One region of the Burkholderia gladioli genome, then DNA from elsewhere that is predicted to be linked to it. Evidence: predicted binding sites of a transcription regulator. Region 1 holds the regulator's gene; the other holds the start of a gene.
What was found. The regulator HrcA, encoded in region 1, represses chaperone genes, less so after heat shock. The targets are predictions, from matches to a motif close to TTAGCACTCNNNNNNNNNGAGTGCTAA.

Region 1 (14,958 bases):
CTTGGCGATGTCGTCGGACTTGTCGCCGACGGCGGCTTCCAGGCTGTCGATCACGGGCAGAAGGTGCTCGGCGAAGCCCTCGATGGCGAACTTGTGCGCCTTGGCGACGTCGTCCTGCGCGCGCCGGCGCACGTTCTCGGTCTCGGCCTTCGCCCGCAGGAAGCTCTCCTGCAGCTCGGCGACCTTGGCTTGCGCTTCGGCGAGCGCGGCGTCGGCGGCCGCTGCCTGCGGCGCGTCGCCGGCCGGTGCCTGGGCAGCCATTGCGTCGCGGCCGGTCTCGTCGGCCGGTTGACCAGCCGGATTCTCTTGCGTGTTTTCCATGTCGCTGAAATCGAATTGAATGATGAAAGCCGGATCGACGATACGCGCCGCGTGACGGGCACGGGGCACGCATCGCCGGACAACGGCGACGTAGTTGGGGCCGAAGACAACAACTTCAAGAGGGTCTTTCGGCCAGGGCTGCGGCGTCGAGCCGCGGATCGGCCCGGCATTGGGCTTGGGCGCCGCCCGCTCGGCCAATCGTGGCGGGCTGTCGCGCCGTGGCGCCGAAACTGCCGGTAACAACCGTTACCGCGGTCCCACTGGATCGGCTTCGGGCGCTGCACTACACTGCCATCAGGCTGCCCGAACGCAGGTTAACCCTGAGCTATCGTCAGACTTTCCACTGCCTGACGATCGGCGCGAAACCCGCCCCGGCCGCCGCCCATCGCCCTCGGCTCACGCCGGCCTCGTTCCCCAGGGGAGTACCGTGAAACTGACCTTTGCCATATCGGTGGTCGCGCTGGTACTCGTGGCCGGCACCACCACCATCTGCCTGTCGGGCGCCGTCACCGACCGCACCACCGAATACGGCAGCGCGCGCGCCACCTTCGAGCAGATCTTCAGCGTTCACCCGAAAGTTTGTCGATGATGCGGCGATCGCGCTTGGTCGGCCGGCCATGCAGCTCGGCGGCCGGCTCGCGATAATGCCGCCGCCGCTCGAGTTCGGCAAGCCGTTTCGCCCGCCCTTGCGCGGTTTCCGCATACAGCGTCTGGGCGATGCTGGCTGGCCCGCGCGTGTCGCAGATGCCGAGCACGTCGAGCTCCCAGACCACGGTCTCGATGGTGATTTCCACGCGGTCGCCCACCCGCACGTCCTTCGAGGGCTTGACCGTCGCCCCGCCGATCCGCACCCGCCCCTTCTCGACGGCATCGGCCGCCAGCGAGCGCGTCTTGAAGAAGCGCGCGGCCCACAGCCACTTGTCGATGCGCAGCTTGGCGCCGGGTTCGGTCGAAATCCGGTAATTCATCAGCTTAATCCCGTTTCGTGACGCTCATGCGGCCGTCTCCGCGGGCACGGCCACGCGCACCGGCCAGCCCTGCAGGTTTTCCGCGACGATCTGGCCCAGCGCCGAAATCCAGGCAGGCGAGGCGTTCAGGCAGGGAATCCGGTGGAAGCTCCCGCCGCCGCCGTGCAGGAACTCGTCGCGCACCTCCATGCCGATCTCCTCGATGGTTTCCAGGCAATCCGAGGTGAAGCCGGGGCAGAACACGTCGGCTCGCTTCACCCCGGCCGCGCCCAGCTCGCGCAGGGTGGGCGCGGTATAGGGCTGCAGCCACTCGGCCTTGCCGAAGCGCGACTGGAAGGTCACCCGGCATTCGAGCGGCCCCAGCCCCAGCTCGGCCATCAACAGCGCGGCGGTTTGCTGGCACTGGTCGTGGTAGGGATCGCCCAGGTCGAGCGTGCGCTTGGGCACGCCGTGGAAGCTCAGCACCAGCTTGTCGCCGGCCGCGAAATCGGGGCTGCCGTGCTCGGCCCAGTAGTGCCGCACCTGCTCGGCCAGCGCGTGGATATAGGCCGGGTGGTCGGCGTAGTGCCGCACCGTGCGGATCTCGGGCTGGTTGCGCATGCGGGCCAGCGCGGCGAAGGCCGCGTCGAAGGCGGTGGCCGTGGTCGAGGCCGAGTATTGCGGATAGAGCGGCATCAGCAGCACGCGCTCGACGCCCAGACGCTTCAACTGCCCGAGCACGGTGCCGATGTCGGGCGTGCCGTAGCGCATCGCGTAGTCGACCAGCACCTGGTAGCCGTTGGCGGCGAACAGCGGCCGCAGCCCCTCGACCTGGCGCTCGGTGAACACGCGCAGCGGCGAGCCTTCCGGCATCCAGACCGTGGCGTACTTCTTGGCGGAGGCGCGCGAGCGGAACGGCAGGATCAGGCCGCGCAGGATCGGCTGCCAGGCCAGGGCCGGAATTTCGACCACGCGCGGGTCGGACAGGAATTGCGCGAGATAGCGGCGCACCGCGCCCGCGGTCGGCTCGTCGGGCGTGCCGAGATTGATCAGCAGGACCGCCGTGCGATGCGCCGCGGCCTGCTGCGAAGGGGGTTCGAGATCAAAACGCATGAACGGGGATGTGCATGGGCACCGGATCGAACGGCCCCCATTATAACGAGGGCACTCGCCGCGGCACCGCAGCCGGCAGAATGCCCGCCGCGCCGATGAGGACAATAGCCGGGCTCGATCGGCCCGGCCGGCGGCCACCGACCTACTGGTTGCCGCTCAAGGTCAGCGACAGCAGGCGCGCGGTGATGTCGACGATCGGGATCACCCGGTTGTAGGCCATCCGGGTCGGCCCGATCACGCCGAGCGTGCCGACGATCTGGCCGTTCACCTCGTAGGGCGCGGTCACCACGCTCATTTCGTCGATCGGCACCAGGGTCGACTCCCCGCCGATGAAGATCTGCACGCCCTGGGCATGGCTGGACACGTCGAGCAGCTGCAGCAGGCTGGTCTTCTGGTCGAACACGTCGAACAGCTTGCGCAGCCGCGCCATGTCGGAGGACAGGTCGGCCACCTCCAGCAGCTTGCGCTCGCCGGAGATCAGCACCGTGTCCTCGTCGTCGGACGTCTCGGTGCTGGCCGTGACGGCCGCGTGCATCAGCGCCGTCATGTCGTCGCGCAGGGTGTCGATCTCCTCGCGCAGCCGGCGCCGCACCTCGTCGAAGGACAGCCCCGCGAAGTTCGCGTTGATGTAGTTCGAGGCCTCGGTCAGCTGGGACGGGGAGTAGTCGCGCTGGGTCGCCATCATGCGGTTCTGCACGTCGCCCTCGGGGGTGACGATGATCAGCAGGATCCGCTTGTCGGACAGCCGCATGAACTCGACCTGCTTGAACACATGGCTGCGGCGCGGCGTGAGCACCACGCCGGCGAACTGGGACAGGTTGGACAGCACGCTGGCGGCCGCGGCCACCACCTTCTGCTGCGGCTCGCCGGCCTGCAGGGTGGTCTGCACCAGGCGCGTGACGGCCGCGTCGTCGATCGGCGACTCCACCGTCAGCATGGTGTCGACGAACAGGCGGTAGCCGCGCGGGGTGGGAATCCGCCCCGCCGAGGTATGCGGGCTCGACACCAGGCCGAGCTCCTCGAGGTCCGACATCACGTTGCGAATGGTGGCCGGGCTCAGTTCGAGGCCGGAATACCGCGACAGCGTGCGCGAGCCGACCGGCTGACCGTCGGCGATATACCGTTCGATCAGGGTCTTGAGGAGGGTTCGGGCGCGGGGATCTAACATGGTCGAAAATTCTAGCCTAAGCGGGCGGCGCCCGCGAGCGTTCCGGCACCAGGCCATGCCTGGCCTCCCGGACGGTTCCTTTTCGTCATCCAGCTATGGTGTAATGCCGCCATGACTACCGGCAACCAGTTCCAGACCGTCGCGCTCGTCGGGCGCAGCAATACGCCCGGCATCGCCGAACCGCTCGCCGCGCTCGCCGCCGCCATCGCGCAACGCGGGCTCGAGGTCGTGTTCGAGGCCGCCACGGCGACAGAATACGGCATCACCGGCCATCCGGCGCTGACCCCCACCGAAATCGGCGCGCGCGCCGACGTCGCGATCGTGCTCGGCGGCGACGGCACGATGCTCGGCATCGGCCGCCAGCTCGCCCCCTACAAGACCCCGCTGATCGGCATCAACCACGGCCGGCTCGGCTTCATCACCGACATTTCCGCCTCGGAGATGCTCGAGCTGGTGCCGCTGATGCTGGCCGGCAGCTTCGAGCGCGAGGAGCGCACCCTGCTGGAGGCGCGCATCGTGCGCAACGGCGAGCCGATCTATCACGCGCTGGCCTTCAACGACGTGGTGGTGAACCGCAGCGGCTTCTCCGGGATGGCCGAGCTGCGCGTCCTGGTGGACGGCCGCTTCATGTACAACCAGCGCTCGGACGGCCTGATCGTCGCCACCCCGACCGGCTCGACGGCCTATGCGCTGTCCTCGGCCGGCCCGATCCTGCATCCGCAGCTGCAGGGCATCGTGCTGGTGCCGATCGCCCCGCACGCGCTGTCGAACCGGCCGATCGTGCTGCCCGACGACGTCAAGGTCGGGATCCAGATCATCGGCGGGCGCGACGTCAACGTGAATTTCGACATGCAGTCGTTTACCGCGCTGCAACTGAACGACACCATCGAGGTGCGCCGCTCGCGCCACACCGTGCCGTTCCTGCACCCGGTCGGCTACAGCTACTACACCACGCTGCGCAAGAAGCTGCACTGGAACGAGCATCCGTCGCATGACGACGATCCCGAATCCTGACGCGGCGGCGCCCTCCATCATGCTTCGCCATCTCTCGATACGCGACTTCGTCATCGTCGCCGCGCTCGACATCGAATTCGACAGCGGCTTCACCGTGTTCTCCGGCGAGACCGGCGCCGGCAAATCGATCCTGATCGACGCCCTGGCGCTGGCGCTCGGCGAGCGCGGCGACGCCAGCGTGGTGCGCACCGGCTGCCAGCGCGCCGACCTGTCCGCCGAATTCACGCCGCACGACCGCGTCGCGCAATGGCTCGACGCGCATGCCTTCGAGGCCGAGGACAGCGTCATGCTGCGCCGCGTGATCGACGCCAACGGCCGCTCGCGCGCCTTCATCAACGGCACCAGCGCGACGCTCTCGCAACTGCGCGAGCTCGGCGAGATGCTGGTCGACGTGCATGGCCAGCATGCCCACCAGTTGCTGATGCGGCCCGACGCGCAGCGCGAGCTGTTCGACACGCATGCCGGCCTGAGCGCCGACGCGGCCGTAGTGGCGCGCGGCTGGCGCGCCTGGCGCGACGCGCTGCACCATATCGAGGTGGCCCAGACGCACGAGCGCGAGCTGCAGCTCGAACGCGAGAAGCTGGCCTGGCAACTGGCCGAGCTCGACAAGCTGGCGCCGCAGCCCGGCGAATGGGACGAGGTGAACGCCGAGCACCAGCGCCTGACGCATTCGGCGAGCCTGATCGACGGCGTGCAGGGCACCCTGCTGGCGATCTCCGAATCGGACGAGGCGATGCTGAGCCAGCTGGGCGCGATCATCTCGAAGGTCCGCCAGTTGGCCGCGATCGATTCGACGCTCAACGACGTGCTGGCCTCGCTCGATCCGGCCGAGATCCAGCTGCGCGAAGCCTCCTATTCGCTGTCGCATTACGCGCAGCGGCTCGAACTCGATCCCGAGCGGCTGGCCCAGGTGGAGGCGCGGCTGGACGCGCTGCATACGGCCGCGCGCAAGTTCCGCCTGCCGCCGGAGACGCTGCACGACGAACACGCGGCGCGCCGCGAGCAGCTCGCGGCGCTCGACGCGGCGGCCGACCTGTCGGCGCTGCAGGAAACCGCCGAGCGCGCCCGGCAGGCCTACCTGGCCGATGCGCGCACGCTGTCGGAGGCGCGCGCCCAGGCCGCCGACGCGCTGGGCGGCGCGGTGACGGCCGCCATGCAGGAATTGTCGATGGCGGGCGGCAGCTTCGAGGTCGGCCTGCTGCCGCTGGCCGAGGGCGGCGCGCACGGGCTCGAGCAGATCGAGTTCCGCGTCGCCGGCCACCCCGGCGTGCCGCTGCGCCCGCTGGCGAAGGTCGCCTCGGGCGGCGAGCTGGCGCGCATCAGCCTGGCGCTGGCGGTGATCGCCAGCGCGGCCAGCCTCACGCCCACCCTGATCTTCGACGAAGTGGATACCGGCATCGGCGGCGGCGTGGCCGAGGTGGTCGGCCGCCTGCTGCACCAGCTCGGCCGAGACCGCCAGGTGCTGTGCGTCACCCACCTGCCGCAGGTGGCCGCGCGCGGCGACCATCACTTCCAGGTCGCGAAGGCGCAGGACCCGGGCGGCGGCACCGTGTCCTCGGTCACCCCGCTCGACCGCGCGAGCCGCGTCGAGGAAGTCGCGCGCATGCTTGGCGGGCTCGAGATCACCGCCACCACGCGCAAGCACGCCAAGGAAATGCTGGCCGCCTGAGGCCTGCCTGCCCCGCGTCGCGCGGATGTTTGCCGCTGTCAGGCGTGTCGTGACGACCGCCCCCTCCCTGGCACCGCGGCAACTCCCGTGATCCTGGCCGGCACCCTCCGGCGGCGGCTCGGCGCTTTCCCCGCTCAGGCCGGCCGCGCCGCGATCGGCTCGACCTCGTCGAGCCCGGCGCGCGCGAGCCAGTGGCAATAGCCACCCAGGCTGCCGCGATCGATGGTGGCCGGGTCGATGCCGTCGTACTCGCCGGCGCGGAACGCGTGCTTCGAGAAATATTCCTCGATATGCCACGCATGGATGTGCAGCACGTCCCCGCCCAGGCGCCGCGTCGCATGCGGGAAATGGTCGAGCAGGCCGATCGAGCAGCGCTGCGGGTAGGTCTGCCGCAAGGCCAGCTCGCCAGCGTACATGGTCAGCACGTTCTTGCACCAGCCCGGCCACTGCCCCTCGTGCTCGGCGAATTCCTCGGCCAGCAGCCGCCTGCAGTAATCCATCTGCGCCACCAGGAAGTGCCGCACCATCTCCGACGGGCCATACACCGAGGCGCCCACGTTGTGCAGGCCCGCATGCGGAAAGCCCCAGCGCGCGCTGCACTCGACCAGCTTGCGGCGCACCGAATCCTCGTAGGCATAGGCGCCGAACCCGAAGCACAGGCCGCTCGGCACGAAGCTCGCGAAGGCCGGCGTGACGAAGGTATCGCAGTCGGTCTTGAGCACCAGCTCGAAGCCGGCGCAGGCATCCAGCACGTCCGGCGCGCACAGGTTGGCGACCGAGTTGATATAGGGGTAGCCGGCCCATTCGGCATGCGTTCGAGCATGAGGCAGCGCGGGTATCACGACCAGGCGCGAATCGGCCGGCAGATGGCCGACCACCTCGGGATGACAGACCACGATCAGCGCGCCGCCGTCCAGCGAGCGCGTATGGATCAGGCTCTTGTAGAGCCAGAAGAACTCCTCGACCATCTGGCTGTTGTGGTCCACATAAACCAGGATCGCCTTTTTCATTTTGAATTCTGGATCGGGAGAAGGTCGCCGCATCGTATCACCGGCCTTTTGCGCCCGCCAGCGGCCGCGCCGTCCGGCAGCAGACCCATCCGACCAGAGGAATCGGGCCTCGCGCCGATCCCGACGCGAGGCCCGATGCTTCCTGCCCGCCGGCCTTCAGCCGGCCGCGCTCACTGCGGCTCGACCGGCGTCACGCCGCCGAACACGCGCTCCCACAGCGCCGCCACGGCGGCCCGCTCGGCCGCGACGGTCTCGCCCGGCACGCGTGCCTTCTCCATCCCGTCGAGCCGCAATTGATGCTGGCGCTTGCGATAGAGCCGGTAGGCAGCGCCCACCGTCTCGGCCTCGGTGTCGTCCATCAGCCCGAAACGCGCCACCTCTCGCAGCAGCGCGATGTTGCCGGTGTTGCGAATCAGCTCGGGGTCGCGCGCCGCGTGCAGCAGCACCCAGTACTGCACGATGAACTCGATGTCGACCATCCCGCCGCGGTCGTGCTTCAGGTCGAACAGCTCGGTATGGTTCGGATGGCCGGCCGCCACCTTGTCGCGCATGCCGACGATCTCGCGCGCCAACATCTCGCCCTCGCGCGGCATGGTCAGCACCTGCTCGCGGATCGCCTCGAAGGCCGCGCCGATTTGCGCGTCGCCGGCACTGAAGCGGGCCCGCGTGAGCGCCTGGTGCTCCCAGACCCAGGCCGTGTTGGCGCCGTCGCCCTCGCGCAGCTGGTAGCGGCGGAACGCGTCGAGATCGGTGACCAGCAGGCCCGCCTCGCCGTTCGGCCGCAGCCGCAGGTCGAGGTCGAACAGCGCGCCCGCGCCGGTGGGCGTGGTCAGCCAGGTGATCAGGCGGCGCGTGTAGGTGGTGTAGATGTCGGCGGCGCGCTCGTCGGGATCGTCGTAGAGGAAGATCACGTCGAGGTCGGAGGCGTAGCCGAGCTCCTTGCCGCCGAGCTTGCCGTAGGCGATCACCGCGAAGCGCGGCCGCTCGATGTGCCGCTTGGCGAGCTGCGACCAGACCACCTCGAGCGTGACGTCGAGCACCGCGTCGGCCAGTTCCGAGAGCCGGTCGCTGACGTGCTCCACCGAGAGCTTGCCCGCCAGATCGATCAGCAGGATCCGGAACACCTCGGCGTGCTGCGCGTGGCGCAGCAGGTCCATCTGCTGTTCCATGCCGTCGGCCGCGGCCAGCCGCGCGCGCAGCGCGTCCTTGAAGGCGGGCCAGTCGAACGGGCTGGCGATCGCCTCGTCGTCGAGCAGCTCGTCGAGCAACTGCGGATGGCGGATCAGGTAGCCGCCGCCCCAGCGCGTCGCGCCCAGCACCGACAGCACGCGATCGAGCGCGGCGGGATACTCGGTGAGCAGCGCCAGGTAGGCGCCGCGCCGCCCGACCGTCTCCAGCAGGTCGAAGAAGCGGATCACGGTGTCGTCGCGATGCGCGGCGTCGATGCCCGAGGCGGCGTCGAGCGCGCGCTGCGCGACGCGGTCGAAGCGCTGCCGGCTGCTTTCGGGCAGGCCCGCGTAGCGCGAGGAGCGCCACACGCCGCGCAGCCGCGCCAGCACCGCGTCCGGATCGACGAAGCCGAGGCCGGCCAGGCGCGCGTTCAGCGCCTCGTCCTCGCCGTCGTCGGCCAGCGCGCCGCTCCAGACCCAGGCCGCCGCGCCCTCCTCGCCATTGCCGTTGCCGCAGGGATCGCCCGCCAGCCGGTTCGAGAAGATCTGGTCGAACTGCGCCTCGACGAAGCCACGGTGCCGGTCCAGCTCGGCGAGCAGCGCGGCGTAGTCGGCGAAACCGAGCGAGGCGGCCAGCGCCGCGCGATCCTCGGCCTCGACCGGCATCGCGTGGGTCTGCGCATCGTTGCGGTATTGCAGGCGGTGCTCGATCACGCGCAGGAAGCGATAGGCCTCGGCGAAGCGCTCGGCCACCTCGGCCGCGATCAGGCCGCGCGCGCTCGCATGCTGCAGCACGGCCAGCGTCGGGCGCACCCGGAAATCGGCGTCCTGGCCGCCGCGGATCAGCTGGAACACCTGCGCGCTGAACTCGATCTCGCGGATTCCGCCGCGCCCGAGCTTGATGTCGTCGGCCTTGTCGGGGCGCATCGAGGCGCGGCGCTGCGCCTCCTGGCGGATCTGGCGGTGCAGCGAGCGAATCGCGCCGATCACGCCGAAGTCGAGATAGCGCCGGTAGACGAAGGGCTTGACGATCGCGTCGAGCTGCCCGGCCAGGCGCCGCGCCGACTCGCTGCCGGGCTCCGACACCAGCCGCCCCTTGATCCAGGCGTAACGCTCCCACTCGCGCCCCTGCACGTAGAAATACTCCTCCAGCATGCCGAGGCTGCACACCAGCGGGCCGGAGTCGCCGTTCGGGCGCAGTCGCATGTCGACGCGGAACACGTAGCCGTCGGCGGTGGTGTCGGACAGCACGCCGATCAGGCGCCGGCCCAGCCGCGTGAAGTATTCCTGGGTGGCCAGGGCCGCGCGCGTGCCGCCGGCGGTCTCGCCGTCGTCCTCGTAGACGAAGATCAAGTCGATGTCGGAGGAGACGTTCAGTTCGCGCCCGCCCAGCTTGCCCATGCCGACCACGCCGAGCGTCAGGCGCTCGCCCCCGGGCCCGCGCGGCTCGCCGTAGAGCGCCTCGAGCTCGGTCGAGAGCACCGCCAGCGAACGCTGGATGGTGGCCTCGGCCAGGTCGGTCATGGCGCCGGTCACCTCGGCGACGTCGGCCGTGCCGGCCAGGTCGCGCTCGGCCACCGCGCCGAACACCTCGATGCGCAACTGCCGCAGGGCGCGGCGCAAGGGCTCCTCGCCGATCGGCGCGGCCGCGCCCTCGGGCCGGCCGAGCAGCTCGTCCAGGCGTGCGTCGATCGACGCGCGCGTGATCGGCGCGGCGGCCCAGGCGGCGATCCGCGCGGCCAGCTCGGGGCGCGCGGCGACCGCGCGCGCCAGGTAACGGGAATAGGCAGTGCTGCTCAGGGCGGTGGCGTCGGTCATGGCGGCGGCACGATGGGAAGGCGGTGGGGGCGCGACAGGCGCGCGAAAAATGCCGGCAGTAACAGGCCACGGCAAGGCAACGGCAGGGCCGCGGCAGCTTCGGTGCCTCGCAGCAAGTGCTTAACGGCAGGGGGCTTCACGGCAAGGCTCCCGGCGGGCTTCACGCTGCCCCGCGCGACGCGGCAGGCGTGAAGCGTCGCCGGCCGCAACGGCTTCGGCGGCACGCGCCACGCCCGGCAGCCTGCTTCGCGAAACCGCCGCCGACTCGCGACCACGCCAGCCCGCAAGCCGGCCAAATGGGCGCGTCGGCAAACCCCTGTGTTACATTTCAGCGTCAGTCCGCAACGCTACCACATCGCCGCCCGTCCGCCGCATGCCCGACCGTCAGGAATCCGCCGCCAGCAGTCAAGAAGCCGGACCTCCCAAGCACGATCATCCGGTGCTGCGCCGCGTGTTCCGCGTCGTCCTGATCGGCGGCGCGACGCTCTACTTCGTGGCCGCCGGCAGCTACCTGGGCCTGCGCTACGCGCTGCTGCCGCAGGTCGACAAGCTGCGCCCCCGCATCGAATCCTTCGTTTCCGACAAGCTCCACGCCGAAGTCCGGATCGCCCGCCTGGCGCCGCACTGGTCCGGCATGCAGCCCGGCGTCGACGTCACCGCCCTGAGCATCCGCGGCAAGGACGGCGTCACCGCCCTGACCATCCCGCATGCCACCGCCGCGATCTCCTGGCGTTCGCTGGTGCGGCTCTCGCCGACGCTCTCCAGCCTGGTGGTGGACGCGCCGGACCTGCTGATCGCGCGCCGGCGCGACGGCACGCTGAGCATCGCCGGGGTGGACGTGCCGACCACCCGCAAGGGCGGCAACGACGCCTTCAGCACCTGGCTGCTGCGCCAGCAGGCGATCGTGCTGCGCGAAGGCACGCTGCGCTGGCGCGACGCCGAGCGCGACGCGCCCGAGCTGACGCTGACCGGGATCCGCCTGGCGGTGCTCAACGACGGCCTGGTGCACCGCCTGGCGCTGCAGGCGCCCGCCAACGGCACCCTGCTGGCCGGCCCGCTCGATTTCCGCGCGCGCTTCACCCACAAGCCGCTGGCCGCGATCGGCCGGCCCGCCAACTGGACCGGCGACGCCTACGTCTCGACCGGCCCGGTCGACCTGCCGACCCTGGCGCGCTACGCGCCGCTGCCGCTCAAGGCCTATGCCGGGCACATCGACAACACCATCTGGATCGGCTTTCGCGACGGCCGGCTGCTCGACGCGCACGGCAGCCTGAGCGGCGCCGACGTCGCGCTGCGGGTACGCCCGACCCAGCCGCGCCTGGACATCCCGGTGGCCGGCTTCGGCTGGGACCTCGCGCTGGCGCCGGGCCGCGACTACACCCTCAAGCTCTCGAACCTGCACGCCGAGCTGGGCCAGCCGCCGCTCGACGACGGCACGCCGCTGTCGCGCGCGCTGTCCTTCGCCACCCTCACGGCGCGCTACCGCGTGCCCGACGCCAGCCACGGCCAGTTGATCCAGGTGGCCGGCGACCGCGTCGACCTGGGTATCCTGGCCGAATTCATCCGCGGCCTGCCGCTGCCTGCGCGCTTTCGCAACGAGCTGGTGCGGGTCGACCCGCGCGGCCTGATTGCCAACTACGTGATGGAGGCCGAGCGCGCCGCGCCGAGCAAGGCCGAACTGGCCGACGACGAGACCGCCCATGCCACGCCGATCGTGCGCTACCGCCTGACGGGCGACCTGCAGGGGATCAGCGTCGAGGCCCAGGAACCGGGGCCGGGGCTGTCGCCGCGCGGCCATCCGCGCGCCGGGATCCCCGGCTTCGAGAACGTCTGGGGCCACGTCGACGCGAACGAGCGCGGCGGCAGCGCCAGCATCGACACGGTCAAGGCGGCCGTCACCGTGCCCGGCGTGTTCGAGGACCCGCGCCTGTCCTTCGACCGCCTGCGCGCGCAGACCTCCTGGACCATCGCCGCGGCCGCCGCGCCGGGCGAGCGGCGCCCGCGCGTCGACGTCAAGCTGCCGCTGCTCTACGTCGAGAATCCCGATGCCGAGATCACCGTCAGCGGCGGCTATTCGAACCCCGGCCACGGCCGCGGCACGCTCGACCTGAAGGCCGATTTCGGCCGCGCGGCGATCCCGCGCATCGTGCGCTACCTGCCGACCAGCATGTCCGAGCACCTGCACCAGTATCTCGGCCACGCGCTGCAGGCGGGCGTGGTCTCGAAGGGCGCGACCATCATCGCCCAGGGCCCGCTCGAGACCTTCCCCTACGAATACGCGCCGAACGACGGCGTGTTCCACATCGTCGCGCCGTTCACCGGCGGGCGCTTCGAGCCGACCCCGCAGCCGCCGCGCAAGCTCGCCAACGGCACGCCCAGCGTCTGGCCGGCGCTGGACGGCATCGACGGCGTGTTCGAGCTGCGCAACAACAAGCTGCGCTTCGACATCCCGCGCGCCCACTACAAGGGCGTGCAGCTGAGCAAGGTGATCGGGCGCATCGACGACCTCGGCCACCCGGCCGAGTCGCCGCTGCTGATCGAGGGCCGCGCGCACGGCCCGCTGGCCGACCTGATCGACTATACGAACCACAGCGCGCTGGGCGGCCTGTCGGGCCATGTCGGCGAGAAGCTGCGCGCGCAGGGCCCGGCCTCGCTGGCGCTGAAGCTGACCATCCCGCAGCACGTCAAGCACCCGCATACGCTGGTCGAGGGCGCGCTCGCGTTCGGCGGCAACACGCTGGAATCGGACGGCCTGCCGCCGCTCTCGCAGTTGCGCGGCACGGTGCGCTTCACCCAGCAGAGCGCCGAGCTGGACCGGCTCTCGGCGCGCCTGCTCGGCGGCGCGGTGCACGCCAACGGTCGGTTCCGGCGCAACGACGGTTATGCCTTCGACGTGGACGGCCGGATCGCCGTCGATTCGGCGCGCGGGCTCAACCTGCACGGGCCGGCCGCCGCGCTGCTGGGCCGCGTGGTGGGCGACGCGCCGTACCGGCTGTCGGTGCGCGGCGCCAAGGGAGGCCTGCCCGAGATCACCGCCTCCTCGGACCTGACCGGGCTCGCGCTGGACTTCCCGGCGCCCTTCACCAAGCCGGCCGGCACGCCGATGCCGTTCGGCTTCACGCTCGCGCCGCTGCCGCCCGAGGAGGGCCGCGCGCTGGAGCAGGCCGAGCTCAAGCTCGGCCCGGTGGCCGCCACCTACGTGCTCGACGCCACCCGTGGCGAACCGGTGCGGGCCGTGCGCGGCGCGCTCGGCATGAACCGCATGCCGGACCTGCCGCGCGAGGGCGTGACGGCCGCCGTCGACGCCACCGCGCTCGACGCCGACGCCTGGATCGCCTTCGCCAAGACCTTGCGCGGCACGCCGGCATCGGCCGCGGCACCCGCGGCGGCCGCCACGCCGTCGGCCGCGCTGCCGCGGCAGGCGCCGCGCATCGACCTGGCGAGCTTCGCGCCGAAGCGCTTCGCCCTGCACTTCGGCACGCTCAAGCTGATCAAGCGCAACTGGGAGAACGTGATCGTCGGCGCCTCGCATGTCGACGATCTCTGGCAGGCCAACGTGGCCTCGAACCAGGTTTCGGGCTACCTGTCCTGGTCGCCGCACGGCGACGCCGGCGCGGGCCAGGCCGGCGCCCCGGGCGGTGCGGGCGTGCTGAACGCGCGCCTGGCCAAGCTGGTGGTGCCCGACAGCGCCGACCACGACCTGGTGGGCGGCGCCATGACCATGCCGACCGATCGCGCGATGCCCGCCATCGACCTGGTGGTCGACCAGGTGGTGGCGCGCGGCCACGACATCGGCCGGCTGCAGGTCAATGCGCACAACTTCGAGGAAAACGGCGTGCCGGTCTGGCAGCTCGACAAGCTCGAGCTGGCCAACCCGGCCGCCAAGCTGACCGCCACCGCCAACTGGCGCACCTCCCGGCGCGCGCTGGCGCGCGGCGCCGACGAGGACGACGCGCCGCGCCGCACGGTGTTCGACTTCAAGCTGGCGGTCGACGACGCCGGCGCCCTGCTCGACCGGGTCGGGCTGCCGCGCACGGTCGCCAACGGCAAGGGGACGCTGGCGGGCAAGGTGGGCTGGCGCGGCGGCCCGACCGCGATCGACTATCCGAGCCTGGGCGGCCAGCTCTCGCTCGACCTCGAGCACGGCCAGATCCTCAAGGTCGACCCGGGCGCGGCCAAGCTGCTCGGCGTGCTGAGCCTGCAGGGGCTGGCGCGCTTCCTGACGCTCGATTTCCGCGACGTGATCGGCAAGGGCCTGCCCTTCGAGACCATCGAGGGCACCAGCCAGATCACCAACGGCATCGCCACCACCGACGACTTCCGCATGATCACCGCCCCGGCGCGCGTGACCGTGAAGGGCAAGGTCGACCTCGCCCACGAAACCCAGGATCTGCACGCGCACATCGCGCCCAAGGTCAGCGCCAGCGCCGCGGCGATCGGCGCGGCGGTGATCAACCCGCTGCTCGGCCTGGGCGTGCTGGCCGCCAACCTGGCGCTGTCGCAGACGCTCTCGCACGCCTTCGCGTTCGATTACGTGATCACCGGCTCCTGGGCGCATCCGCGGATTCAGCGGGTCGGGGGCGATCGCGGTAAGATGGACCGCACGCCCGCCGACGCGGACGCGGCCCGCCCCTGATTGCGGCACGCGCCCGACCCGAGCCTGCGGCGGGACGCACCCTTATTTCATTGCGACATTCACCGATGACCGACCGAACCGATCGCCCGGCGC
Region 2 (14,958 bases), 120 kb from region 1:
TGAGGTGGTGGCGATGATTGAAACGTATGTTCGGTTGTTTATTTAAAAAATAATTCTATTCGGTCACGGATTTTTTATTGATGAATGAACTGCGATCGCACTGGGCGGGCGCTCGGGAGATGGCGGCTGGCCTCGATGCGGAGCGGGTCAAGCCTCGTGCATGAGCAGATCTTGATGAATTATTTGTGAGAATTCCAGGAAAAGACCTGTAATTTCTTACGGGAATTTGGTCGGCCTGGATTCGAATCGTTACGCGCGCCGGGCGTAACGTTCCATTCGCTTGTTACGTTACGCGAACGATTTCTCGATGCGTAGCGCAAGGCCTGTTCGTCGTCGCGAATTTGCTCTGACGATATTTGGCAGTCCAATCCCGGCAATTTGTTCGACGAAACGCGCAGTTGTCGATTGCGCCGATGCGTTGGCACGGACCCTGCAGTGCAGTCTGCCGCATGACCGCTTTACCCGACGGCAAGACCAACTGACATGGGGTCACAAATGAAACAACACTTCAAGTTGTCGAGCATCGCGCTTTCGGCGGCGACGGCATTCGGTCTCGCGGCGGCAGCGCCGGCGATGGCCGATGTCGGCAACATCGTCACCGGGCTGGGGGCCAATCTGAATCTGAACAGCTCGCTCAATGCGAGCGGTGCTTCGCTGGGCGCCCTCGGCAGCCTGGCCGGCACCTCGCTGGGCGTGAATGCCGCGCTCAACCCGAGCGTGGGCGCCGAACTCAGGCTGACGGCCAATGGCGCCACCATCCTCGATCTGTCGCTGGGCAACGCCATCGGACCGCTCAAGTCCTCGCTCGGCGGCCTGGTGAGCACGGTCGAGGGACTCGCGCAGAACACGCCGCTGGCCGGCGTGATCAGCGGACTGCAGACCGTCGTGACGAATCCCGCCGGCGCGTTGACGGGCGTGCTCAGCACGGCGACCGGCGCGCTATCGACCGGCGCGGGCGCCCTGACGGGCGGCCTCGGGGCCGTCACGACCGGCCTCGGCACGGTGACGAGCACGGCGGCCGGTGCCCTGTCGGGCGGCGCCACGGCGCTGGCCGGCGGCCTCACCACGGTGGCCGGCACGGCCACCGGCGCGCTGACCACGGGGTTGGGCACCGCGACGGGGGCGTTGTCGAATGGCCTGGGCGCCGCGAGCGGTGCGCTTTCGGCCGGCGCGGGCGCGCTGGCGGGTGGACTCGGCGCGGCCTCGGGCGCGCTCGCTTCGGGCGCCGGTGCGCTGGCCGGCGGCCTGGGCGCGGCGGCGAGTGGCCTGAACGCGGTCGCGGGCACGGTCGTCAGCGGCTTGTCGACGGGGCTGGGCACGACCACCGGCGCGCTGACCACGGGCCTCGGCGCCGCGACGGGCGGCCTGTCGAATGGCCTGGGCGCGGTGTCGGGCGCGCTGGCATCGGGTGCTGGTGCGCTGGCCGGTGGCCTGGGTGCCGCGGCGGGTGGTTTGAATACGGTGGCCGGCACGGTGACGAGCGGCCTGTCGAATGGACTGGGTGCCGCGACCGGTGCGCTGTCGAGCGGCGCGGGCGCGCTCGCCGGTGGTCTCGGCGCCGTCGCTGGTGGCCTGGGTTCGGCGACGAGCGGGCTGAACACGGTGGCTGGCACGGTGACGAGTGGCCTGTCGAGCGGTCTGGGTGCCGCGACGGGCGCTTTGTCGAGCGGCGCGGGCGCGTTGGCCGGTGGTCTCGGCGCCGTCGCTGGTGGCCTGGGTTCGGCAACGAGCGGCCTGAACACGGTGGCCGGCACGGTTGCTGGCGGTCTGTCGAATGGCCTGGGTGCCGCGACCGGTGCGCTGTCGAGCGGCGCGGGTGCGCTCGCCGGTGGTCTCGGTGCAGTCGCGGGCGGTCTCGGTTCGGCGACGGGCGGCCTGGGCGCGGTGACCGGAACGGTCGTCAGCGGCCTGTCGACCGGCCTCGGTACTGCCGCCGGCGCGCTGTCGGGTGGCGCCGGCGCGGTGGCGGGCGGTCTGTCGAGCGGGCTTGGCGCGGTCTCTGGCGTGCTGGGCACGGGCGCCTCGTCGCTGGCAGGTGGCCTGACGACGGTCGCCGGCACTGCAACGGGCGCGCTGAGCGGTGGTCTGGGCACCGTCGCCGGTGCGCTGTCGAACGGCGCGGGCGCGCTGGCCGGCGGCCTCGGCGCGGCGACGGGCGGCCTGTCGACGGTGGCGGGCACGGCAGCCGGTGCGTTGTCGAGCGGCGCGGGCGCGCTGGCCGGCGGCCTCGGCGCGGCGGCGGGCGGCCTGTCGACGGTGGCGGGCACGGCAGCCGGTGCGCTGTCGAACGGCGCGGGCGCCTTGGCCGGCGGTCTCGGCGCGGCGACCAGCGGCCTGAGCGCGGTGACCGGCACGGTGGCCGGTGCGCTGGGCACCGGCGCCACGGCGCTGAGCGGCACGGCCGGCGCACTGGCCAGCGGCCTCGGCACCGGCGCGACGGCGGTTTCGGGCGCGCTCGGCGCCGGCGCGAACGCGTTGTCGGGCGGCGTCCAGGCAGTCGCGGGCGGCTTGGGCACCACCACCACGGCGATCACCGGCCTGGTCGGCAGCGTCAATCCGGCCTCGGCCGTGACGGGCGTGCTGGGCGCGGCGACCTCGGGCCTCGGCAATGCGACCACGGCGCTCACCGGCGCCCTGGCTTCGGTGCCGACGGCAGCAGTCACCGGCGTGGTCAACGCGGCCTCGTCGGGCGTGAGCTCGGCGGTCGGCGGCCTCGGCACGGTGGCGGGCACGGTCGCCAGCACCGCGCCGGCGGCGGTGACGGGCGTGGTCAACGCGGTCACCGGCGTGGTCGCGAGCAACCCGATCGCCCCGATCACGGCATTGGTGGGCAACCTGCAGACGGCGCTGCCGGTCTCGACGGTGACGGGCGCGGTCTCGACGGTCGCGAACACGGTAACGGGCACGCTGTCGAGCGCGGCGCACACGGGCCTGGCCGCCACCACGGCGCTCGGCACGGTCGGCGCGACGCTCGCCTCGACCACCGGCGCCACGCTCGGCAACGTGGCGAGCACCGGCGCGGCGACGCTCGGCACGGTCGCCAACACCGGTGTGAGCACGGTGGCGGCGGTCGGCAACGTGGCGACGCAGACCATCGGCGCGGTCGGCGCAGCCTTGCCGGGCATCGCGATCACGCCGTCGTCGGGCGGCGCGTCGGGCTCGGGCACGGGTACCGGCACGGGCGGCGCGGCGGGCGTTGGTACGCTGCTCTCGCCGGTGACCTCGCTGGTCACGACGCTGGCCGGCGTGGTGCCGCACAAGTAAGCGGGCGGCCTGCCGCCAGGGCGGGCCGGCGCGTCGAGGCAGGCGCGCATGGCTCGACCGTCGCGGCGGATATCGGCAACAAGGACGGCACGACTCCGGTCGTGCCGTTTTTTTGCGCGCCCGCGTGCCATCGCTGCTGCCTGTCATCAGGGGAACTCGCTGCCGGCGCAGCTTACGAACCGGCGTAAGCACAACGTTTGTGCGGCACCGCGCCGCGCGCGAACGTCCTATAGTGACGCACGCCCGCGCGAGCGCGGCCCGTGGCGCACCCGAGCCCGGGCGCCGCGCCGCCCGCATGCGCTCCCCGCGCCGACCCTGGAGACGAACGGGAGCGAGACTCCCGGAGGACCTGCCGAATGAAGAAGCTGATCAACGATGTCGAACACGTGGTGCCCGACCTGCTGAACGGGCTGGTCGCGCTCAACCCGCATCTCGCCCTGCTCGCCGGCCGCACCATCGTGGTCCGCGCCGACGCGGCCGAGGCTGCCTCGCGCGGCGAGGTCGCGCTGATATCGGGCGGCGGCGCTGGTCACGAGCCGGCCCATGCCGGCTACGTGGGCGCCGGCATGCTGAGTGCGGCGGTGGCGGGCGAGGTGTTCACCTCGCCCTCGGTCGACGCGGTGCTCGACGCGATCCGCGCGGTGGCCGGGCCGGCCGGGGTGCTGCTGATCGTCAAGAACTACACGGGCGACCGGCTCAATTTCGGGCTCGCGGCGGAGATCGCGCGTGCCGAGGGGATCGACGTCGAGACCGTGATCGTCGCCGACGACGTGGCGCTGGCCGCGCGCGGCGAACATGCGGGGCGGCGCGGCCTGGCCGGCACGGTGCTGGTGCACCGTATCGCCGGCGCGGCCGCGGCGGCCGGGCTGCCGCTGGCCGAGGTGGCGCGGCAGGCGCGCGAGGCCGCCGCCGCGCTCGGCACGATGGGCGTGGCGCTGTCGCCCTGCACGGTGCCGGCCGCCGGCACGCCCGGTTTCACGCTCGGCGAGCGCGAGATCGAATGGGGGCTCGGCATCCATGGCGAGGCCGGCGTGGAGCGCGCCGAACTCGAATCGGCCGAGGCGGTGGCCGCGCGGCTGATCGCGCGCATCGCCGAGGACCTGGCCCTCGAGCGCGGCGCGCGCGTGGCGCTGCTGGTCAACAATCTCGGCGGTACCCCGCCGGGCGAGCTCGATATCGTCGCCGACGCGGCGCTGCGGGCGCTGGCCGCGCGCGGCGCGGTGGTGGAGCGCGCCTGGGCCGGCACTTTCCTGAGCGCGCTCGAGATGGCCGGCATCTCGCTGAGCTTGCTGCGTGTCGACGAGGCGCGTCTTGCCGCGCTCGACTCGCCGACCGAGGCGCCGGCCTGGCCGGCGCGGGCCGGCCGCGTGGCGCCGCAGGAGAGCAGGCCGGTGCCGGCCGCGCCGGAGGCGGCGCGGCGCACGCAGGGTGAGGGCGCGCGGCTCGCGCGCGACGCGGTGCTGCGGCGCGTGATCGAGGCGGTCTGCCTGAAGCTGCGCGAATCCGAGGCGCTGCTCACCGAGATGGACCAGCGGGTCGGCGACGGCGATCTCGGCATCAGCCTGTCGCGTGCGGCGCAGGCGATCGAGGCCGAGGCCGGCGGCTGGCCCGACGCGGCGCGCCCGGGCGCGGTGCTGCGCGCCATGTCGGCGACGCTGCGGCGCGTGGTGGGTGGCACCTCGGGCCCGCTTTACGCGGCGATGCTGATGCGCGCGGCGGCCAGCCTCGACGCGGCCGCCCGGCCCGATGCCTCGGCCTGGGCCGATGCCTTCGTGGCGGCGGTCGAGGGCGTCAGCGAGATCGGCGGCGCGCGGCCCGGCGATCGCACCATGGTCGACGCGCTCGACCCGGCCGCGCGCGCGATGCGCGCCGCGCTCGACGCGAACGGCGGCAACCTGCGGCAGGCGCTCGACGCGGCCGCCGCGGCCGCGATCGAGGGCGCGGCCGGCACCGCCACCCTGCTGCCCCGGCGCGGCCGCTCCAGCTATCTCGGCGAACGCGCGCTCGGCCATCCCGATCCCGGCGCGCATGCGGTCGGCCTGTGGCTCGCGGCGATCCGCGACGCGCTGCGCGACTGAGTTCGAACCCGATCCCGGCCCGCCCGTGCATGGTCAGGCCGGCCCTGGCGAGATCGCGCCCGGGCCGGCCCGCCGGCAGCCGCGCGACCGGGCCGCGCAGGGCGCGTCGGGCGCGCATGCGATAATCCGCGGCTGTCTGCTGCCCTTCGCGCCGCGCGCGCCTGTCCGCCGTGAATCCCTTCCTTGTTCCGCTGTCCCGCGTCGACGAGTTCGACGAAATCATCGACGTGCGCACGCCGCTCGAGTACGCGGAGGACCATATTCCCGGCGCGCTGAACGCCCCCGTGCTGAGCAACGACGAGCGCGTGATCATCGGCACCATGTACAAGCAGGTCTCGCCCTACGAGGCGACGCGGGTCGGCGCGGCCTGGGTGGCGCGCAACATCGCCGCGCACCTGGAAACCACCTTCGCCGACCGGCCGATCAACTGGCGCCCGCTGATCTACTGCTGGCGCGGCGGCAAGCGCTCGGGCTCGATGACGTCCTGGTTCAACCTGATCGGCTGGCGCGCGCGGCAGCTCGACGGCGGCTACAAGGCCTATCGCCGCTGGGTGGTGGATGAGCTCGACGAACTGCCGGCGCGGCTGCGCTACATCGTGCTGACGGGGCGCACCGGCAGCGGCAAGACGCATCTGCTCGGTGCGCTGGCCAGGGCCGGCGCGCAGGTGCTCGATCTCGAGGGCCTGGCCGTGCATCGCGGCTCGCTGCTGGGCGCCTTGCCGGGCGCCCAGCAGCCCACCCAGAAGGGTTTCGATACCTCGCTGGTGCTGGCGCTGCGCGGCTTCGATCCGGCCCGGCCGGTGTTCGTCGAGGCCGAGAGCCGCCGCATCGGGCGCATCAGCTTGCCGGATCCGGTGCTGGCCGGCATGCACGCGGCGCGCTGCGTCGCCGTCGAGACCGCGCGCGAGGATCGCGTGGCCCTGCTGCTGCGCGACTACGGCCATCTGTTCGACGACCCGCTGGCGTTCCGGCAGCAGCTCGCGCGCCTGACCGAACTGCACGGCCATGCGCGGATCCGCGACTGGCAGGCGCTGGCCGAGGTCGGCGCGCGCGGCGAGCTGTTCGAGTCGCTGATCGACCAGCATTACGATCCCGCCTACACGCGCAGCAGCCATGCTGCGTTCCGCCAGATCGCCACCGCCACCGCCTTTGCGTTCCGGCCGATGGCGGCCGAGGACGAACTCGCCGCGCAGGCGCGCGCGCTGCTCGAACTGCTGGGCTGATTCGAGCCATGTGGTGAGCCTGGCCGAGGGTTCGCCGGTGGCGTGTTACATAAGACCGATCTATCTAGCCAGGCGCGAGCGAATGACGTTTCGGTCTCCCTATCGATCGAGCATCTCGACCAGTCACGGCGACGTGCTTATCCCGCGCGACGCGGCAGCGTGCCCGCCAGCTCCATCAGCGCACGGGCGCCGTGCTCGCCGAGCTGCGCCTTGGCGCGCGCCTGCGCCGCTTGCCAGGCCGAGGCGGCCTCGCGCAGCAGCGCGTTGCCGCGCTCGGTCAGCGACAGCAGGCGGATGCGGCGGTCGCCCGCCTCGCGTGCTTCCTCCACCCAGCCCTGCGCGATCAGCGGCTGCAGGTTGCGGGTCAGCGTCGAGCGATCGTGCTGGTTGCTGCGACCCAGGTCGGAGCGCGTGAGCGGGCCGAGATCGACGATCAGCACCAGCAGCGAGAACTGCGGCGCGTTGATGCCGAACGGCCGGAACGCGTCGTCGTAGATCGCGGTCAGGAAGCGGGAGAGTTGCCGTGTGCGTGTAAACAGGCAGTCGCGGGCGATCTCGCTGCTGATTGGGCCGGCGGGGAAGGCCGGGGAGAGCTTGGGTTCCGTCATGATCGAGTCCGTAGGGCGAGCGACGGCGCATGCCGCGCGATCGATGACGGTATTGGAGCGCGCCGACGTATCCGGCTTGTGCCGGCGAGGCGCGTTTTCTGTATGGCCGTGTGTCTGGCGCCCGCGCCGGATACGTTGTGATACAAAAGCCGGGCGGTTCGCGGCCGACGGGAGGGCGCGGGGCGCGGCCGGGCTATCCGAAGGTAGGTATTGCCATGGCCGTTCGTATGGGCGCGGGGCACCGAAGGTTCGATGGAGCGGGGACGGGCGGCGCCCTATGCTGTCTACCAGCGCGAATCGGCCTCGATGGGCCCTACGCGCGACGTACCACGCCATTACAACCCACCGCAGGTCCATTCACAGGTGATTGCCATGACCCTCAGCAAACCGATCCTCGCCGGCGCCGTCGCCGTACTGATGATCTCCTCGACCGCCTTCGCCCAGTCCGGCGACGCCACGACGCCGACGCGCCAGCAGATCCGCGCCGAGATGAAGGCCGAGAAGGCCGCCAATCACGCGCTGGCGAAGAAGGTGCGCCAGGCCTTCGACAAGTCGAGCGACCTGAACGACACCGAGATCGTGGTGTTCTCGAAGGCGCGTACCGGCAAGGTGATCCTCGCCGGCATGATCATGGACCCGTCGCAGGACCAGATCGCGCAGGACATCGCCGCCAAGGTGCCGGGCGTGCAGTCGGTGGACAGCAAGCTGAGCGTGTACGAAGCGCACTGAACACGCGGCCGGCCAGTCGGCTCGACTCGAAACCGACGGGCTTCTGGCCGGCCCGCCAACTTCGTTTCCTCGAACGGATTCGATTTCCCTGCCGGCGGGTGCCGGCGATAGCCGTGCCGCGCAGCACCACGCAGCGCCGGAACCGGCGCCCGTCATGCCTCCTCTCAATGGGGCGCGATCGACGCGGGGAAAATATTCTCCGCATCGTTAAATATTTGCATAAAAAAACCTCGCTCCCCCGTTCTTGAATTTGTCAAACCTCGTCCATATAATTAGCACTCGCTGCACGAGAGTGCTAACAATTCGCCGGTGGGCGACAGCCCGTCGGCATCCTTGTGTACTTCAGTCCCATTCAAGAAAGAGAGGAGTGAACATGAACCTTCGTCCTTTGCACGATCGCGTGATCGTCAAGCGCCTGGATCAGGAAACCAAGACGGCATCGGGCATCGTGATCCCCGAAGCCGCCGCTGAAAAGCCGGATCAAGGCGAAGTGCTGGCGATCGGCCCGGGCAAGCGCGACGACAAGGGCGCCCCGATCGCGCTCGACGTGAAGGTTGGCGATCGCGTCCTGTTCGGCAAGTACGCTGGCCAGTCCGTCAAGGTCGACGGCCAGGAACTGCTCGTGATGCGCGAAGAAGACATCATGGCCGTGGTCAACGCGGCGTAAGCCCGCGTAACGCTTCCCAGCGAATCCATTCCAGAATCCAAGGAGTTAGAAGATGGCAGCTAAAGACGTCGTGTTCGGCGATTCCGCCCGCTCGAAGATGGTTGAAGGCGTGAACATTCTCGCCAATGCAGTGAAGGTCACGCTGGGTCCGAAGGGCCGCAACGTGGTCCTCGAGCGCTCGTTCGGTGGCCCGACGGTGACCAAGGACGGCGTGTCGGTCGCCAAGGAAATCGAGCTGAAGGACAAGCTCCAGAACATGGGCGCGCAGATGGTCAAGGAAGTCGCTTCCAAGACCAGCGACAACGCCGGCGACGGCACGACGACGGCAACCGTCCTCGCGCAATCGATCGTTCGCGAAGGCATGAAGTACGTCGCATCGGGCATGAACCCGATGGACCTGAAGCGCGGCATCGACAAGGCCGTCGCCGCTGCGGTGGAAGAGCTGAAGAAGATCAGCAAGCCCTGCACCACCAACAAGGAAATCGCGCAAGTCGGCTCGATCTCGGCGAACAGCGATTCGTCGATCGGCGATCGCATCGCTGAAGCGATGGACAAGGTCGGCAAGGAAGGCGTGATCACGGTCGAAGACGGCAAGTCGCTGGCCGACGAGCTCGACGTCGTCGAAGGCATGCAATTCGATCGCGGCTACCTGTCGCCGTACTTCATCAACAACCCGGACAAGCAAGTCGCCGTCCTCGACAACCCGTTCGTGCTGCTGCACGACAAGAAGGTGTCGAACATCCGTGACCTGCTGCCGGTCCTGGAACAAGTCGCGAAGGCCGGCCGTCCGCTGCTGATCATCGCCGAGGACGTCGAAGGCGAAGCGCTGGCCACCCTGGTGGTCAACAACATCCGCGGCATCCTGAAGACCGTCGCCGTCAAGGCTCCGGGCTTCGGCGACCGTCGCAAGGCGATGCTGGAAGACATCGCGATCCTGACCGGCGGTCAAGTGGTTGCGGAAGAAACCGGCCTGACGCTCGAGAAGGCCACGCTGGCCGAGCTGGGCCAGGCCAAGCGCATCGAAGTGGGCAAGGAAAACACCACGATCATCGATGGCGCCGGCGAAGCCGTGAACATCGAGGCGCGCGTCAAGCAAGTGCGCGCCCAGATCGAGGAAGCCACCTCGGACTACGATCGCGAGAAGCTGCAAGAGCGCGTTGCCAAGCTGGCAGGCGGCGTGGCCGTGATCAAGGTCGGTGCCGCGACCGAAGTCGAAATGAAGGAAAAGAAGGCACGTGTCGAAGACGCACTGCACGCCACGCGCGCAGCTGTGGAAGAAGGCATCGTGGCCGGTGGCGGCGTCGCGCTGATCCGCGCTCGCACCGCCATCGCCGCTCTGACCGGCGCCAACGCCGACCAGAACGCCGGTATCAAGATCGTGCTGCGCGCCATGGAAGAGCCGCTGCGCCAGATCGTCACGAACGGCGGCGAAGAAGCCAGCGTCGTGGTCGCCGCGGTTGCCGCCGGTTCGGGTAACTATGGCTACAACGCCGCAACGGGCGAGTACGTCGACATGGTCGAGGCTGGCGTGGTCGATCCGACCAAGGTCACGCGCACCGCGCTGCAGAACGCCGCTTCGGTGGCCGGCCTGCTGCTGACGACGGACGCAGCGGTTGCCGAGCTGCCGAAGGAAGATGCTCCGATGCCTGGCGGCATGCCCGGCGGCATGGGCGGCATGGGCATGGACATGTAATCGACTTCGGTCGATCGCATCGACGGGCGCGCAGCGATGCGCGCCCGGTCCTGCAAAACAAAAAACCCGCAGTGATGCGGGTTTTTTGTCGTTTACGGCTGGCGGCGGCTTGCGGTCCCCGGGCGGGGCCGGCCCGCCGTCGGCCTCAGTGCCGCGAGGCGCCGAACGGCGGCGCGGCCGGCGCGGCGGGCTGGGCCTGCGCGGCCTCCTCGTTGCTGCGTGCCCAGAAGAAGCGGTCGGGCACCCAGGCACCCATGCCGGGCCGGAACGCATCGCGCGCGGCCTGGTAGAGATATTCCTGCGCCTCGCGCACCGCCTCGGGCGGCTCCTGCCCGTTCGCGAGCAGCGCCGCGATCGCCGTGCCGAGCGTGTCGGTCACGCCCATCAGCCGGTGCGGCGTGCGTTCCCAGAGATCCTGCCGGATCTGCCCTTCCTCGCCGTACAGCGTATTGACCAGCCGGTGTGTGCCGGTCTCGGTGGCGAGGATGTATTCGCAACCTTGCGAGAGCAGGTGGGCGATCGCTGTGTCGAGATTCGGCGCCTCGGCGTCGCCGTCGGGCTGGGCCAGCGCGATCAGGGTGGCGTGGTCGGCCACCAGCAGTGTGGTCTGCGGCGCGAGCAGGTCGGCGATCGATTCGCGCAGGTCGTCGGCGGCCAGCACATGCTCGTCGTCGAGCGTGAAGTCGGGGGCCAGCACCAGCGGCACGCCGTCGTAGTCGGCGACCACCTCGGCGATCGCGCTGACCACCTCGGCGCGCGCGGTGGCGCCGATCTTGAAGGCGGCCACCGGCATGTCCTCGAGCAGCATCCGCGCTTGCGCGACCACCGTGTCCGGGTCGAGACCGGTCACTTCATCGCAGGACGCCGAATCGCGAACCGTGTAGCCGGTCAGGACCGTGGCGCCGTGGCAACCCATGCTCGCCAGCGTCAGCAGGTCCGCCTGCAGGCCGGAGCCGCCGGTGGGATCGGACAGACCGAAGGTGAGAACGATCGGAGGGGCGTTGCTGGACATGAAAAATCGGGGAAAGAGAAGAACGATCGGGCGGCGCACCACCTGGGTGCGCCTTGCCGGTCATTATGCGTTGGAAACCTGTGCATGAAGTGTTTTTTTTAACGCAATGCAATGTGTGGCGGGCGTTTGCGGCGGATCGAGACGCTTGCGCGCGCATCCGTGCAAGGATCGCGGCGATCGTGCCGCGCGGCAGTTCAATCGGGTGCGGATCGGGGATCTCCACAGCGGCGGCGGGAAGATCGCTGTGAGCGGTGATGGCGTGCCTGGCCATGGCGATGCTCCGGCGATCGATCCCGAGCAAGCGCCCGGACAAGAATCCGGACAAACCGCTGGACAGAACGTCGCAGTCCCGGCTAGAGCCGCGGTGCTAGGCAGGGCGGCCGTCCGCACGTTACCATCACGTCTCCCCAAACAATGGTTTTTTCCCCTGCGCGGCAAACGATGGAATACAAAAGCTGGATGTGCCTGATCTGCGGCTGGATCTACGACGAAGAGGCGGGCTTGCCCGACGAGGGCATCGCCCCCGGTACGCGCTGGGAAGATGTGCCGATCAACTGGACTTGTCCGGAATGCGGCGCTCGCAAGGAAGACTTCGAGATGGTGCAGATCTGAGCGAGATCTGAGCGGTTTTCCGCGGCACGTCCCGAGGCCGCCAGCCGGCGCGTCCGACGCGGCGCCGGCGTGCCGGCCCGTCACGCGGTCCGGCCGCGCGGCGTTCGAGCTCTCCGCGTCGACGGTTGCGTGCCCATGACGACGTCCCCGACCGTAATACCGATCCCCGACGCCCTGCCTAATCCGCGTGGCGGTGCCGTGCTGCTGGCGGAGGCGACGCTCGCCGAGGCCAGCACGGCGTCGGGCGAGGCGCTGCCGCGGGCCTTGCGCACCGTCGCGGCGGCCTTGCGCGACGCGGGCTGGCTGGCCGGGCTGCGTTACGCCGAGGCGCTGGCCGCGGTGGCGAGCGAGGGCGCGGCGGGGCAGCTCACGATCACCGCCGAGTTTCGCCAGGCCCTGCGCGACTTCCGCTGGGCGATCGCGCGTCGCAACCTGCGCGAGCTGGCCTGCTCGCCGGTGCTGCATGCGCATTACGGCGCGCTGCGCCGGCTGGCCGGCGCGCCTGCCGCCGAGGCCGCGCCGTTCGAGGTGCTGGCGCTGGCCGGGCGGCCGGTGCCGCCGGCCACGCTCGCCGCGCTGCCGGCCGAGCGGCTCGCGCATCTGCGCGCGGCCTACGAGGCGGCCTTGCTGGCCGTGCTGCGCGAGCCCGAGGCACCGCCCGCGGCGGCGCTCGAGGCGCTCGACAATTGCCTGGCCGCGCTGGCCGGCCCCGATCCCTATGACTACTGGCGGCTCGCCCGCGCGTGCCTGCGGGCGTTGCAGGGCGCGTCCGGCACGTCGCCGCGACGCTGGCTCGCGCGCGGCAACCTGGTGCTGCGCGAGCAGATGGGCGGGGCGCGAGTCGTCGCCCCGGCGCTGGTGCGCGAGACGCTGGCGCTCGTCTGGCGCGATTTCGCGCTGTACGGCGCGGCCGCCGAGGATGCCGCCGAGGTCGAGCTGCTCAACGATTACGGCTTGACGGTCGACTGGCACGTGGCCGGCTCGCAGGCATCCGAGATGCTTTGGGAGGTCGACGCCGCGCGCGCCGAGGCCGATGCGCTGCGCGACGCGGCGGCCACGCGCCAGCTCGGCGTGGTGACCGTCAACGGCCATGCCTACGAGGACTTCCTGCAGACCGCCGACGCCTCGATGGCCGAGCTCACCGGCGAGCCGGGCGCTGTCGATGCCGGCCAGGCCTGGCGCGCCGCGGCGGCGGCCTATCGCGTCGGCTCGGCCGCCGCTGCGCTCGGGCTTGGCCAGACGGCCCTGATGGCCGACGCGGTGGCGCTGGGCTGGCGGCGCATCACCCACAGCCTGCCGCCCGACGACGGCGGTGCCGCGCTGGCGGCCGGCTCCGATGCGCTGCGCGCGGCGCTCTACAAGATCGCGGCCGGCGTGGCGCCGCCCGACCTGGCGGCCGCGCGCGCGGCCCTGGGCGCCTCGCTCGAGGCGGCGCGGCCCTGAGGTGCCCGCCGAGCCAAACCGGCCCGGCACGCTGCGGCTCGATCGCGTCGGACCCCATCGGCTCGCCCGGTCCGCCGTTCGCATCGGTTTGCGGCTATCTGGCCGGGTTTCACAACCGATTCGAACACATCGGGGACAATGGCCATTTTGTGACTGCGCCCGTGCCCGGCGCGTCGTCCGGGCCTCGCACCCAGCCTGCCGACCGGCCCCGCTCGCGTGATAGAGTGCGACGTGATCCGTCTTATCGACCCTCGCGGGCTGCGTCCCGCCGCGAGGTCTTTGCTAAAATTCACACCATGTCAAAGAGTTCCGATCGCATCAATCTCACCAACCAGTTCCTGATCGCGATGCCGAGCATGTCGGATCCGACCTTCTCGGGAACGGTGGTCTACCTTTGCGATCACAGCGAACGCGGTGCGTTGGGCCTCGTCATCAATCGTCCCACCGACATCGACCTCGAATCGCTGTTCAATCGCATCGACCTCAAGCTCGAGATCGAGCCCCTCCTGCATATCCCCGTCTACTTCGGCGGCCCGGTCCAGACCGAGCGCGGCTTCGTGCTGCACGAGCCGGTGGAGGGCAGCAGCTACAGTTCCTCGATGACGGTGGAGGGCGGCCTGGAGATGACCACCTCCAAGGACGTGCTGGAGGCGGTCGCCTCGGGCAGCGGGCCCAAGCGCTTCCTGCTCACGCTCGGCCATGCCGGCTGGGGCGCGGGCCAGCTCGAGGACGAGATCTCCAAGAACGGCTGGCTGACGGTGGCCGCCGATCCGCGCGTGGTGTTCGACACGCCGGCCGAGGAGCGCTTCGAGGCCGCGCTCGGCCTGCTCGGCGTGTCCTCGACGATGCTCTCGGGCGAGGCAGGCCACGCATGAGCGGTGTCCCCGCGCGCGAGGCCACCTTGCTCGCGTTCGATTATGGCGAGAAGCGCATCGGCGTGGCCGTCGGCAATACGCTGACGCGCACGGCGCGCGCGCTCGTCATCGTGTCCAACCTGAATCGCGAATATCGTTTCGAGGCCGTCGGCGCGCTGATCGCTGAATGGCGGCCGGATGCGCTGGTGGTCGGCCTGCCGATGCACCCGGACGGCACGCCGCACGAGATGACGCAGCAGGCCAAGCGCTTCGGCAATCAACTGAACGGCCGCTTCAACCTTCCCGTGAGCTGGATCGACGAGCGCTATTCGTCGGTCGAGGCGCGCGCCGGTTTGCGCGCGCGCGGCGCGAAGGCCGATGCGGCCATCGACGCCGAGGCCGCCCGCGTGATCCTTCAACACTATCTCGACCAGTTGCCCGACCATCATGAGTTCCATTGACGCCGAAGCGCTCTACCGCGCGCTGCTCGACCAGATCCGCGGCGCCTACGGCGACGCCGCCTTCGCGGCCAGCGACGGCCCGGCGATCGCCGGCATTCACAGCGGCGGCGCCTGGCTGGCCGAGCGGCTGGCGCGCGACCTGAAGGCGCCGGGCTTCGGCGTGGTCAACGTGGCCCTGCATCGCGACGACTACGCCAAGAAGGGCCTGCACAGCCAGGCGAGCCCGACCTCGCTGCCGTTCGCGGTGGAAGGCCGCCGCATCCTGCTGGTCGACGACGTGCTGTACACCGGCCGCACCGTGCGCGCGGCCCTCA

Region 2: BM43_RS27485 (co-chaperone GroES) is a predicted target of HrcA. The motif match lies at 8,175-8,201, and genes of this name have one in related genera.

Annotation. Positions count from the first base shown of each region.
Region 1 covers NZ_CP009323.1:2,219,646-2,234,603, reverse strand. The annotation lists gene grpE (nucleotide exchange factor GrpE) at 1-321, opposite strand, end outside; gene BM43_RS41775 (hypothetical protein) at 749-910, shown strand; gene BM43_RS27015 (RNA-binding S4 domain-containing protein) at 882-1,289, opposite strand; gene hemH (ferrochelatase) at 1,314-2,381, opposite strand; gene hrcA (heat-inducible transcriptional repressor HrcA) at 2,524-3,549, opposite strand; gene BM43_RS27000 (NAD kinase) at 3,661-4,563, shown strand; gene recN (DNA repair protein RecN) at 4,583-6,232, shown strand; gene BM43_RS26990 (DUF7164 domain-containing protein) at 6,367-7,242, opposite strand; gene glnE (bifunctional [glutamate--ammonia ligase]-adenylyl-L-tyrosine phosphorylase/[glutamate--ammonia-ligase] adenylyltransferase) at 7,413-10,229, opposite strand; gene BM43_RS26980 (YhdP family phospholipid transporter) at 10,603-14,865, shown strand; gene BM43_RS26975 (carbon-nitrogen hydrolase family protein) at 14,931-14,958, shown strand, end outside.
Region 2 covers NZ_CP009323.1:2,336,572-2,351,529, forward strand. The annotation lists gene BM43_RS27460 (beta strand repeat-containing protein) at 496-3,264, shown strand; gene dhaL (dihydroxyacetone kinase subunit DhaL) at 3,621-5,342, shown strand; gene mnmH (tRNA 2-selenouridine(34) synthase MnmH) at 5,513-6,565, shown strand; gene BM43_RS27475 (MarR family winged helix-turn-helix transcriptional regulator) at 6,703-7,173, opposite strand; gene BM43_RS27480 (BON domain-containing protein) at 7,546-7,902, shown strand; gene BM43_RS27485 (co-chaperone GroES) at 8,276-8,569, shown strand; gene groL (chaperonin GroEL) at 8,622-10,262, shown strand; gene thiD (bifunctional hydroxymethylpyrimidine kinase/phosphomethylpyrimidine kinase) at 10,408-11,274, opposite strand; gene BM43_RS27500 (rubredoxin) at 11,716-11,886, shown strand; gene BM43_RS27505 (hypothetical protein) at 12,022-13,329, shown strand; gene BM43_RS27510 (YqgE/AlgH family protein) at 13,626-14,204, shown strand; gene ruvX (Holliday junction resolvase RuvX) at 14,201-14,644, shown strand; gene pyrR (bifunctional pyr operon transcriptional regulator/uracil phosphoribosyltransferase PyrR) at 14,631-14,958, shown strand, end outside.